3 regions of the Pseudomonas sp. 37 R 15 genome follow, and region 1 is predicted to be linked to each of the others. Evidence: predicted binding sites of a transcription regulator. Region 1 holds the regulator's gene; each other region holds the start of a gene.
The links. The regulator sigma-54, encoded in region 1, starts transcription at its own class of promoters, with help from an activator protein. The targets are predictions, from matches to a motif close to ANTGGCATNNANNTTGCTNT.
Positions count from the first base shown of each region.

Region 2: glnK (P-II family nitrogen regulator) is a predicted target of sigma-54. The motif match lies at 941-960, and genes of this name have one in related genera.
Region 3: BFQ04_RS04845 (CmpA/NrtA family ABC transporter substrate-binding protein) is a predicted target of sigma-54. The motif match lies at 1,470-1,489, and genes of this name have one in related genera.

Region 1 is NZ_CVTV01000049.1:80,455-83,660, forward strand. It holds gene ptsN (PTS IIA-like nitrogen regulatory protein PtsN) at 1-428, opposite strand, end outside; gene hpf (ribosome hibernation-promoting factor, HPF/YfiA family) at 438-743, opposite strand; gene BFQ04_RS15780 (RNA polymerase factor sigma-54) at 819-2,312, opposite strand; gene lptB (LPS export ABC transporter ATP-binding protein) at 2,497-3,206, opposite strand, start outside.
Region 2 is NZ_CVTV01000061.1:2,681-5,886, reverse strand. It holds gene BFQ04_RS25785 (YifB family Mg chelatase-like AAA ATPase) at 1-203, opposite strand, end outside; gene BFQ04_RS25780 (accessory factor UbiK family protein) at 484-747, opposite strand; gene glnK (P-II family nitrogen regulator) at 1,168-1,506, shown strand; gene BFQ04_RS25770 (ammonium transporter) at 1,542-2,879, shown strand; gene BFQ04_RS25765 (secondary thiamine-phosphate synthase enzyme YjbQ) at 3,105-3,206, shown strand, end outside.
Region 3 is NZ_CVTV01000018.1:216,907-220,112, reverse strand. It holds gene BFQ04_RS04850 (ANTAR domain-containing response regulator) at 1-105, opposite strand, end outside; gene BFQ04_RS04845 (CmpA/NrtA family ABC transporter substrate-binding protein) at 116-1,342, opposite strand; partial or broken gene BFQ04_RS04840 (secretin N-terminal domain-containing protein) at 1,602-2,420, shown strand; gene BFQ04_RS04835 (FliM/FliN family flagellar motor switch protein) at 2,527-2,748, shown strand; gene BFQ04_RS04830 (winged helix-turn-helix domain-containing protein) at 2,909-3,206, shown strand, end outside.

The DNA.
Region 1 (3,206 bases):
AGCGCTTCGTTACTGCTGGCGCTGCGCAATTTATCGCGCACTTCCTTGCGGTCGAGCATGCTAGCAATCTGCCGGAGCAGTTCCAGGTGTGCATCGGTGGCTGCTTGTGGGACCAGCAGAACGAACAGCAGGTCGACCGGGGCGCCGTCGATGGCATCGAAATCGATAGGGTGATCCAGGTGCAGCAAAGCACTGACCGGTGTTTCGCAGCCTTTGAGGCGGCAGTGGGGGATGGCGATGCCGTTGCCAAAACCGGTCGAGCCGAGTTTTTCACGGGCGATCAACGCCTCGAAGACATCTTGCATTTCCAGTTCAGGCACTTGGCTGCTGATCAGGTTGGCAATTTGTTCGAGGGCTTTCTTCTTGCTGCCGCCCGGCACGTTCACGAGGGAACGGCCGGGGGTCAGGATAGTTTGAAGTTGGATCATGGGGGAGGGTTAACGACCTGTACCTTGCATCAGGTGCAGATTCTTTTCCTTATGCTTTTTGAGTTGGCGGTCAAGCTTGTCGGTGAGCAAGTCGATCGATGCATACATGTCTTCATGCTCGGCATTAGCAACCACTTCGCCACCGGGTATCTGCAGGGTCGCTTCGATTTTCTGCTGAAGCTTATCGACCTTCATGATGACCTGCACGTTGGTGATCTTGTCGAAATGTCCTTCAAGCTTCTTCAGCTTCTGTTCGACGTATTCGCGCATTGGAGGGGTGACTTCTACATGGTGTCCACTGATGTTGACTTGCATACAGCTTCTCCTTCGTTGCCAGTGCATAAAGCGGCGGGTAGGAATACCCGCCACTGGAACGCTGTGCCCCGCCCGTCACATCAAACGCTTACGCTCGCTGGAAGGCGCGATCCCAAGGGACTCGCGATACTTGGCGACGGTTCGACGGGCGACCTGAATGCCTTGTGCCTCCAGTAAACCAGCGATCTTGCTGTCACTCAACGGCTTTTTCTGATTTTCCGCGGCAACCAGTTTTTTGATGATCGCGCGGATCGCCGTGGACGAGCATTCGCCGCCTTCGGAGGTGCTTACGTGGCTGGAGAAAAAGTATTTCAGCTCATAAATACCCCGTGGGGTATGCATGAATTTTTGCGTGGTCACCCGCGAAATCGTCGATTCGTGCATGCCGACCGCCTCGGCGATGTCATGCAGTACCAGCGGTTTCATGGCTTCGTCACCATATTCCAGAAAGCCGCGCTGGTGCTCGACGATCTGGGTGGCGACTTTCATCAGGGTTTCGTTGCGGCTTTGCAGGCTCTTGATGAACCAGCGCGCTTCCTGCAACTGGTTGCGCATGAAGGTGTTGTCGGCGCTGGTATCGGCGCGGCGCACGAAACCGGCGTATTGCGGGTTTACCCGCAGGCGTGGCACCGACTCCTGGTTCAATTCCACCAGCCAGCGCTCGTTGTCCTTGCGCACGATCACATCAGGCACGACATACTCGGCTTCGCTGGACTCGATCTGCGAGCCCGGGCGAGGGTTGAGGCTCTGGACCAGTTCGATGACCTGGCGCAGTTCGTCTTCCTTGAGCTTCATGCGACGCATCAGCTGGCTGTAATCGCGGCTGCCCAGCAGGTCGATGTAATCGCTGACCAGGCGCTTGGCTTCAGCGAGCCAGGGTGTCTTGGCCGGCAGTTGGCGCAGTTGCAGCAACAGGCACTCGCTGAGCGTACGGGCGCCAATCCCGGCGGGCTCGAATTGCTGGATGCGGTGCAGGACGGCTTCGATCTCGTCCAGCTCGATATCCAGCTCCGGGTCGAACGCCTCAAGAATTTCTTCCAGCGTCTCGTCCAGGTAACCCTGGTTATTGATGCAATCGATCAGGGTGACGGCGATCAGTCGATCGGTGTCGGACATCGGCGCCAGGTTCAGTTGCCACAGCAGGTGACTCTGCAGGCTCTCGCCGACGGACGTACGGGTGGTGAAGTCCCATTCGTCATCATCATTGCTGGGCAGGCTGCTGGCGCTGGTCTGGTAGACGTCTTCCCAGGCGGTATCCACGGGAAGCTCGTTGGGAATGCGTTCGTTCCATTCGCCGTCCTCGAGGTTGTCCACCGTCGGGGCGGTTTCCTGATAGGACGGTTCCTGTACGTCGGGATTGGGCTTTTGCTCGATGTTGTCGGCCAAAGGGTCTGTGTTGTCGAAGTCGTCGCCTTCTTCCTGGCGTTCGAGCATCGGATTGGACTCCAGGGCCTCCTGGATTTCCTGTTGCAGGTCCAGGGTCGACAATTGGAGCAGGCGGATGGCCTGTTGCAGCTGCGGTGTCATCGTCAGCTGCTGGCCCATTCTCAGGACTAGCGATGGTTTCATGGCAGGGGCTTAACACCTTATTCGCCGGCGCAATGCGCCATCCACGACAGGGCGCGCGAGCGCCAAACATAAGCAAATTATATGCCTGAAATCAGGGCCTTTGCCTAGAGCGCGGTAACAATAAAAAAACCGAGGTTTTCATTGACTCGCTCGCACTCTCACCAATGGCCCGATATCACCGTGTCTACAGGCGGAACTCGTGACCCAGATAAACTTCTTTCACCAGTTCGTTGGCCAGGATCGTCGCGGAATCACCTTCGGCGATCAGTTGCCCATCGTTGACGATGTAAGCGGTTTCGCAGATATCCAGGGTTTCACGCACGTTGTGGTCGGTGATCAACACACCAATGCCCTTGGCCTTCAGGTGATGGATGATCTGCTTGATATCGCCCACCGAGATCGGATCGACACCGGCAAACGGTTCGTCCAACAGGATGAATTTCGGCGCGGTGGCCAGGGCGCGGGCGATCTCCACACGACGACGCTCACCACCGGACAGGCTCATGCCGAGGTTGTCGCGAATGTGGTTGATGTGGAATTCCTGCAGCAGGCTTTCCAGCTCCTTGCGGCGGCCGTCGCGGTCGAGTTCCTTGCGGGTCTCGAGGATCGCCATGATGTTGTCGGCTACCGACAGTTTGCGGAAGATCGACGCCTCCTGCGGAAGATAGCCGATACCTGCGCGCGCACGGCCGTGCATGGGCTGGTGGCTGACGTCCAGGTCGTCGATCAATACGCGTCCCTGGTCCGCCTGGACCAGCCCGACGATCATATAGAAGCAGGTGGTCTTGCCGGCGCCGTTGGGGCCGAGCAAGCCGACGATCTGGCCGCTGTCGATAGACAGGCTCACATCGCGTACCACCTGGCGGCTTTTATAGGCCTTGGCCAGATGCTGGG
Region 2 (3,206 bases), on a different contig from region 1:
TTGAGCGTGATGCGCCGCGCCGGGTATTGCAGGGCCGAGTTGAGAATGGCGCTGCGTACGCGGTCTTTGCTTTCCTTTACTGCAGTTTCCGGCAGGCCCACCAGCGTCAGTGACGGCAACCCATTGGCCATGTGCACTTCGACAGTGACGGCGGGGGCTTCGACGCCGACCTGGGCGCGGCTGTGGACGATGGCGAGGGACATGCTCGATCCTTGAATGGGGGGCCGCTGCCTGCGGATTATTCAAGGGTAGACGAGGTGGGAACAAGGATGGCGGGGAGGTTTTACAGAACGTATCCAGGCAACGAAGTGAGGGAGGGGGCAAGCCCTGATGCTAAGGCTTTTTGTAGGAGCGAGCTTGCTCGCGAAAAACGTCAACGATAACGCGTGCTTCCTGAATGAACGCGGTGCCTATGAGTTTTTCGCGAGCAAGCTCGCTCCTACAGGGGGCGGCATCAGGGCTTGCCTCCCACACTCATCGGCTTTATTCAGCCGATGGGGGCGTCAGCCGCGCTTCCAGTTCCGCTACCTTCGCTTCCAGGCTCTCCAGCCGTGCACGGGTGCGGGCCAACACCACCATCTGGCTGTCGAATTCTTCACGGCTGACCAGATCAAGCTTGCTGAAGCCACTTTGCAGCAGGGCCTTGAACTGGCTTTCGATTTCGTTGCGGGGCAGCGGGGTGTCGCCGCTGAACAGGCGAGAGGCGTGGCCGCTCAGGGCGTCGAGGAAGTCTTTGGGCGCGAGCATGGGAAATATTCCGGAAAACAGTTGGCCGGCAGTGTATCACGCAGCGTCTATAGTCTTTTCATGGCCTGGCTCGCACGCTTTTCGCGCATGGGGATGGGCGGCCACGCACTGTTTTGATGCGCATCGCCGCTGCCGTAACGCCCCGCAGGTGGGCATAAGTGGACAACGGACTGATTTCAGTGATTTTTACGGAGCTGGCAAGGTTTCTGCTTAGACGATCATGACCCATGCACTGATGCAGTCGCTGTGACGAATGCAGTGCGCCGACGGATCAGGGGTACAGGTTTCGTCACCAGTGGTTCGCTGGCGTCGCCACGCTAATACGCAGGCGACGATGCGTTACAAAGCCAGGCACTGCGCTTAGACTTGAGACGGGTTTGTTTTCCTGGGGCAAGTCCACCAATTCGGGAGAGAGTTTTCATGAAGCTAGTCACTGCCATCATCAAGCCGTTCAAGTTGGACGACGTACGCGAGTCACTGTCCGAGATCGGCGTGCAGGGCATTACCGTCACTGAGGTCAAGGGCTTCGGTCGGCAGAAGGGTCATACCGAGCTGTATCGCGGTGCGGAATACGTGGTCGATTTCCTGCCGAAGGTGAAGATTGATGTCGCCATTGACGACAAGGATCTTGACCGGGTTATCGAGGCGATAACCAAGGCTGCCAACACCGGCAAGATCGGTGACGGCAAGATCTTCGTGGTCAATCTGGAACAGGCTATCCGCATCCGTACCGGCGAAACCGATACCGACGCAATCTAAGCCGCCAAACCCCAACGCCCCAGGAGAAAAACACTATGACTCTGCGTAAATTCGCAGGGCTCGGAGCCCTGTTGTCCATCGTAATGCCAAGCCTTGCCATGGCGGCGGACGAAGTGGCGGCTCCAGTCCTCAATTCCGGCGATACTGCCTGGATGCTGACCGCCACTGCACTGGTGCTGTTCATGACCATTCCTGGCCTGGCACTGTTTTACGGCGGCATGGTCCGCTCCAAGAATATTCTTTCGGTAATGATGCAGTGCTTTGCCATTACCGGCCTGATCAGCATCCTGTGGGTTGTCTACGGCTACAGCATTGCGTTCGATACCACCGGTATGGAACAGGGCGTCGTCAACTTCAACTCCTTCTTCGGCGGCATGGGCAAGGCATTCCTGGCGGGTGTCACCCCGGCCAGCATCACTGGGCCTGCGGCGCTGTTCCCGGAAGCGGTGTTCATCACCTTCCAGATGACGTTTGCCATCATCACTCCGGCGCTGATCGTCGGTGCATTCGCCGAGCGCATGAAGTTTTCCGCGATGCTGATCTTCATGGCCATCTGGTTCACCCTGGTCTATGCGCCGATCGCGCACATGGTCTGGAGCGGCAACGGCGGCCTGATGTGGGACTGGGGTGTGCTGGATTTCGCCGGTGGCACCGTGGTGCACATCAACGCTGGTGTGGCTGGCCTGGTGGCGTGCATCGTGCTCGGCAAGCGCAAAGGCTTCCCGACCACCCCGATGGCACCGCACAACCTGGGTTACACCTTGATCGGCGCGGCCATGCTGTGGATCGGCTGGTTCGGCTTCAACGCCGGTTCCGCTGCTGCCGCCAACGGCACGGCCGGTATGGCGATGCTGGTCACCCAGATCGCCACTGCTGCCGCTGCGCTGGGCTGGATGTTCGCCGAGTGGATCACCCACGGTAAGCCAAGCGCACTGGGTATCGCCTCGGGCGTAGTGGCCGGCCTGGTCGCAATCACGCCAGCTGCCGGCACCGTGGGGCCGATGGGGGCTCTGGTGATCGGCCTGGTCGCCGGTGTGATCTGTTTCTTCTGCGCAACCAGCCTCAAGCGCAAGCTGGGCTACGATGACTCCCTGGACGCATTTGGCGTACACGGTATCGGCGGTATCGTCGGTGCGATCCTCACCGGTGTGTTCGCAGCCCCGGCACTGGGCGGCTTCGGCACCGTGACTGACGTCGCTGCACAGGTCTGGATCCAGTGCAAAGGTGTCGGCTTCACTGTGATCTATACGGCGATTGTCACCTACGTCATTCTCAAGGTACTGGACATGGTCATGGGCCTGCGTGTCACTGAAGAGGAAGAGGCGGTCGGCCTCGACCTGGCGCAACACAACGAGCGCGGTTACAACTTGTAAATACACAAAAAAAAGATGCCCGGCTTGCCGGGCATTTTTTTGCCTGGCGTTTGTCTTTGACTATAAGTTGCATGGGTTTTTCATCGACTTTGTGATGGGATCCACACGGCACTTTCAAGGGTGCAAATGTCTTACAGGCATGTGGGCGTATTCGGCACTTTGTTTTTTTCCAGAGCGCGCTAGAATGCGCGCCGATGGGCGGAGAACTGTATGTGGTAACAGACCCTGATTACGCTGCGGGCCAAGCCCCGGGGCTTTCACCTGGTGACCGACGAGTTGCTTGCCGGCTTGCCTGAATTGAAGGCCTGCCGCGTGGGTTTGTTGCAT
Region 3 (3,206 bases), on a different contig from region 1:
GGTCAGGCCGGATTCATCGATCACCTCAAAGCCGGCCTCGGTCAGCGCGGCCTTGAGCCGGCCGACTTTGCGCGGGGTGTCGTTGATCAAAAGGATTCGCAGCATGGTCGTGCTCCTAGCGCAGCGCTTGGCGGCTGATGTCATCCGCCATGGCGTGCAGGCGGAAGCTGCGGGCATAGCCGGCGGGGTCGGAGCCGTCCCAGATCCTGCCGTCGATCAACTGGCTGCTGCGCATGTCCTGGCCATTGGTGGCGACGCCGACGGCGCTCGCGGCTTGACGGTACACATCCAGTTGTTGCACCTGACGGGCAACGGCAAGATAGTCCGGGTCTTCGCGCAGCAGGCCCCAGCGACGAAACTGGGTCATGAACCACATACCGTCGCACAGGTAAGGCAGGTTGACCGCGCCATCGGCGAAGAACCGCAGCGCATGCGGGTCCTGCCACTGGTTGCCCAGGCCATCTTCGTAGTGGCCCAGCAGCCGTGGCTCGATACAGTCCAGGGGGGCGTCGAGGTACTCGCGGGCGCTGAGCAGTTGGGCGGTGGAACGACGGTTTTGCGTGCTCGCTTCGATAAAGCGACTGGCCTCGAGAATCGCCATCACCAATACGCGCGCCGTATTGGGATACTGGTCGACGAAAGCTTGGGTACAACCGAGGACTTTTTCCGGATGATTCGGCCAGATCGACTGGCTGGTCGCCAAGGTGAAGCCCTGGTTCTGCTTGACGGCGCTGGCGCACCAGGGTTCGCCGACACACAGGCCGTCGATGCGCCCCGCTTGCAGGTGCGCAACCATTTGCGGTGGGGGCACCACCACGCTGTCCACATCCCGCAGCGGGTGGATGCCTTGGCTCGCCAGCCAGTAATACAGCCACATGGCGTGGGTGCCTGTCGGAAAGGTCTGGGCGAAGGTGAGTTTTGTGCGGCTTTGGTGCACGTGGCGATCCAGCGCCTCAGGAGTGACCACGCCCTGCTGTTGCAGCCCACGGGACAGGTTGATGCTCTGTCCGTTCTGATTCAACCCCATCAGCACCGCCATCGGGCTCGGCGCAACGCCACCGATGCCCAGATGCACGGCGTAAATCAGGCCGTAGAGGCTATGGGCGGCGTCCAGCTCACCGCTGACCAGTTTGTCGCGCAGGTTGGCCCAGGACGATTGGCGCTTGAGGTTCAGTGTGAGGCCGTAGGGTTGCGCAAACCCCTGGGTGGCGGCGACCACCAGCGAGGCGCAATCAGTCAGGGCCATGAAACCCAGGTCCAGGCTGCTCTTTTCCGGGGCGTCACTGCCGTTTACCCAGGCCAGCGCCGGATTCACCGGGCTGCTGTCGACCGAATCGTTCATCAACACCTACCTTTTCTCTCAAAAAAAAACGTCGCGCCCTCGGATGGCTATACCGGCCATTAGAGGGAAACGACGCCTTTGTCCGTAGGCCCGTGCCGCCGCTGGCGCGCGCCCTGATAGAGAGTGCTTAGCAAGGCACATGCCACGGGGGCGGCCGTCAGCTTTCCATCATGATTGAACCTCGCCTGCCTTTCAGTATGGCCGCTCTTTTGCGTCCTACCTTCCCCAGGAAAAACCCACGGTGCATGCTGATGCCTCCATTACGACGAACCGCCACCGCCTCGGTCGCACGCTGCTGTGGGTGGCGCTGTTGCTGGTCAGTTGTGTGGTTCGGGGTGAGCCGTATCAGGCCAGGGATGAAAGCCTGGACAGTTTTTTCACTGCGCTGTCGGTGCCGCTGGGGATGCCTGTGGTGGTCAGTCGGGAAGCGGCGCACAGGCGTGTCAGCGGGACATTTGATTTTGACGCACCGCAACAGGTCCTTGAAGCGCTGGCCCGGCAGGAAGGTCTGATCTGGCACAGCGACGGGCAAGCGGTGCATCTCTACAACGCGAGCGAAGCCAGAACCTCTGCGGTGGCGCTGCGGTACATTTCGGTCAACCGGCTGCGCGGCATCATGCGCCGAACAGGCATGGATGAATCGCGCTATCCCTTGCGCGACAGCGGGGTGCGTACGTTCTACGTGTCCGGGCCGCCAAGCTATGTCAGCCAGGTGCTGCGGCTGGCGCAATTGACGGACCGGCAACGCAGTGAGCTGCGTGTGGGGGCGCACGCCTTTGGTGTGGTGCAGGTGTTCAATACCCACGTCGAGGATCGGCAGCATGGGAGCGGCGCAAACAAAGTCACGGTGCCGGGCATGGCATCCGTCATTCAAGGCCTGCTGGCCAGTGAGCAGAAGGGCCCGCTGGCGGACAAGAACCTGACGTTGATCGCCTATCCGGACACCAACAGCCTCCTGATCAAGGGCAAACCTGCTCAGGTCAGCCTGATCGAAAAACTGGTGGATGAATTGGATGTGCCCAAGCAAGTCAACGAAATCTCGTCATGGCGTATGGACGCGGGTCGTGACGAATCGAAGCCCCCGGCCGGGCCGCCGCCATTGACGGCCGCGCAATATGAACGTGTGCAACGTGCGTTCGTCAGGTCGGGCCGCGAGCTTTCTCCCTGAATAAAGGCGTTAGTCCATGTACCTGGAAATACTGCTGCAGGAGCAACTGATCAGCCGCAAGCGACTGGCTGCGTTTGCGCCGGGGAAAGTCTTGCCTCTGGCGCCCGAGGTCATCCACTGCGTGGAGGTACGGGTCAATGGGCAACTGATGGCGGTGGGTGAGTTGGTGCAGTTGGAGGATCGGTTGGGGGTTGAGCTGCATGAGGTGTATCAGGAGTGGCTACCGTATTCCGGTTGAGTCGTGAATTGTCTTACAGCAAAACGCTGAAAGACGCTGATTGAATCGGGTTTTTCCTAACGTGATACGCGAGGCAGGTTTTTATAGTCATGGCATCGGGCAAGTGGGCCCTTACAGGAAGAATGGATTGAATGTCAGCAGTCGAACGTGCAGGTGCCTTATGGCAGTCGTGATTGAAGAATCGACAACGTCCCTCGTTTTCGCTGATTGGACCTTGCATGACGATGGTCGGCTGACAGGCAGGCAAACCGATATTCAACTGCCGCCCAAAGAGGGCAGCGTGCTGCGCTTGTTGCTGGTTTCCGGCGGTTCGTTGATGACCAAGGACCGCCTGTTGGCGCTCGCCTGGCCCAGGGGCGAGGTGGCCGATGAGTCATTGACCCGTTGCATTTATGCTTTGCGCAAACACTTGAGCGCCGATAAAGGGTTTATCAAGACCGTGTATGGCAAGGGGTATC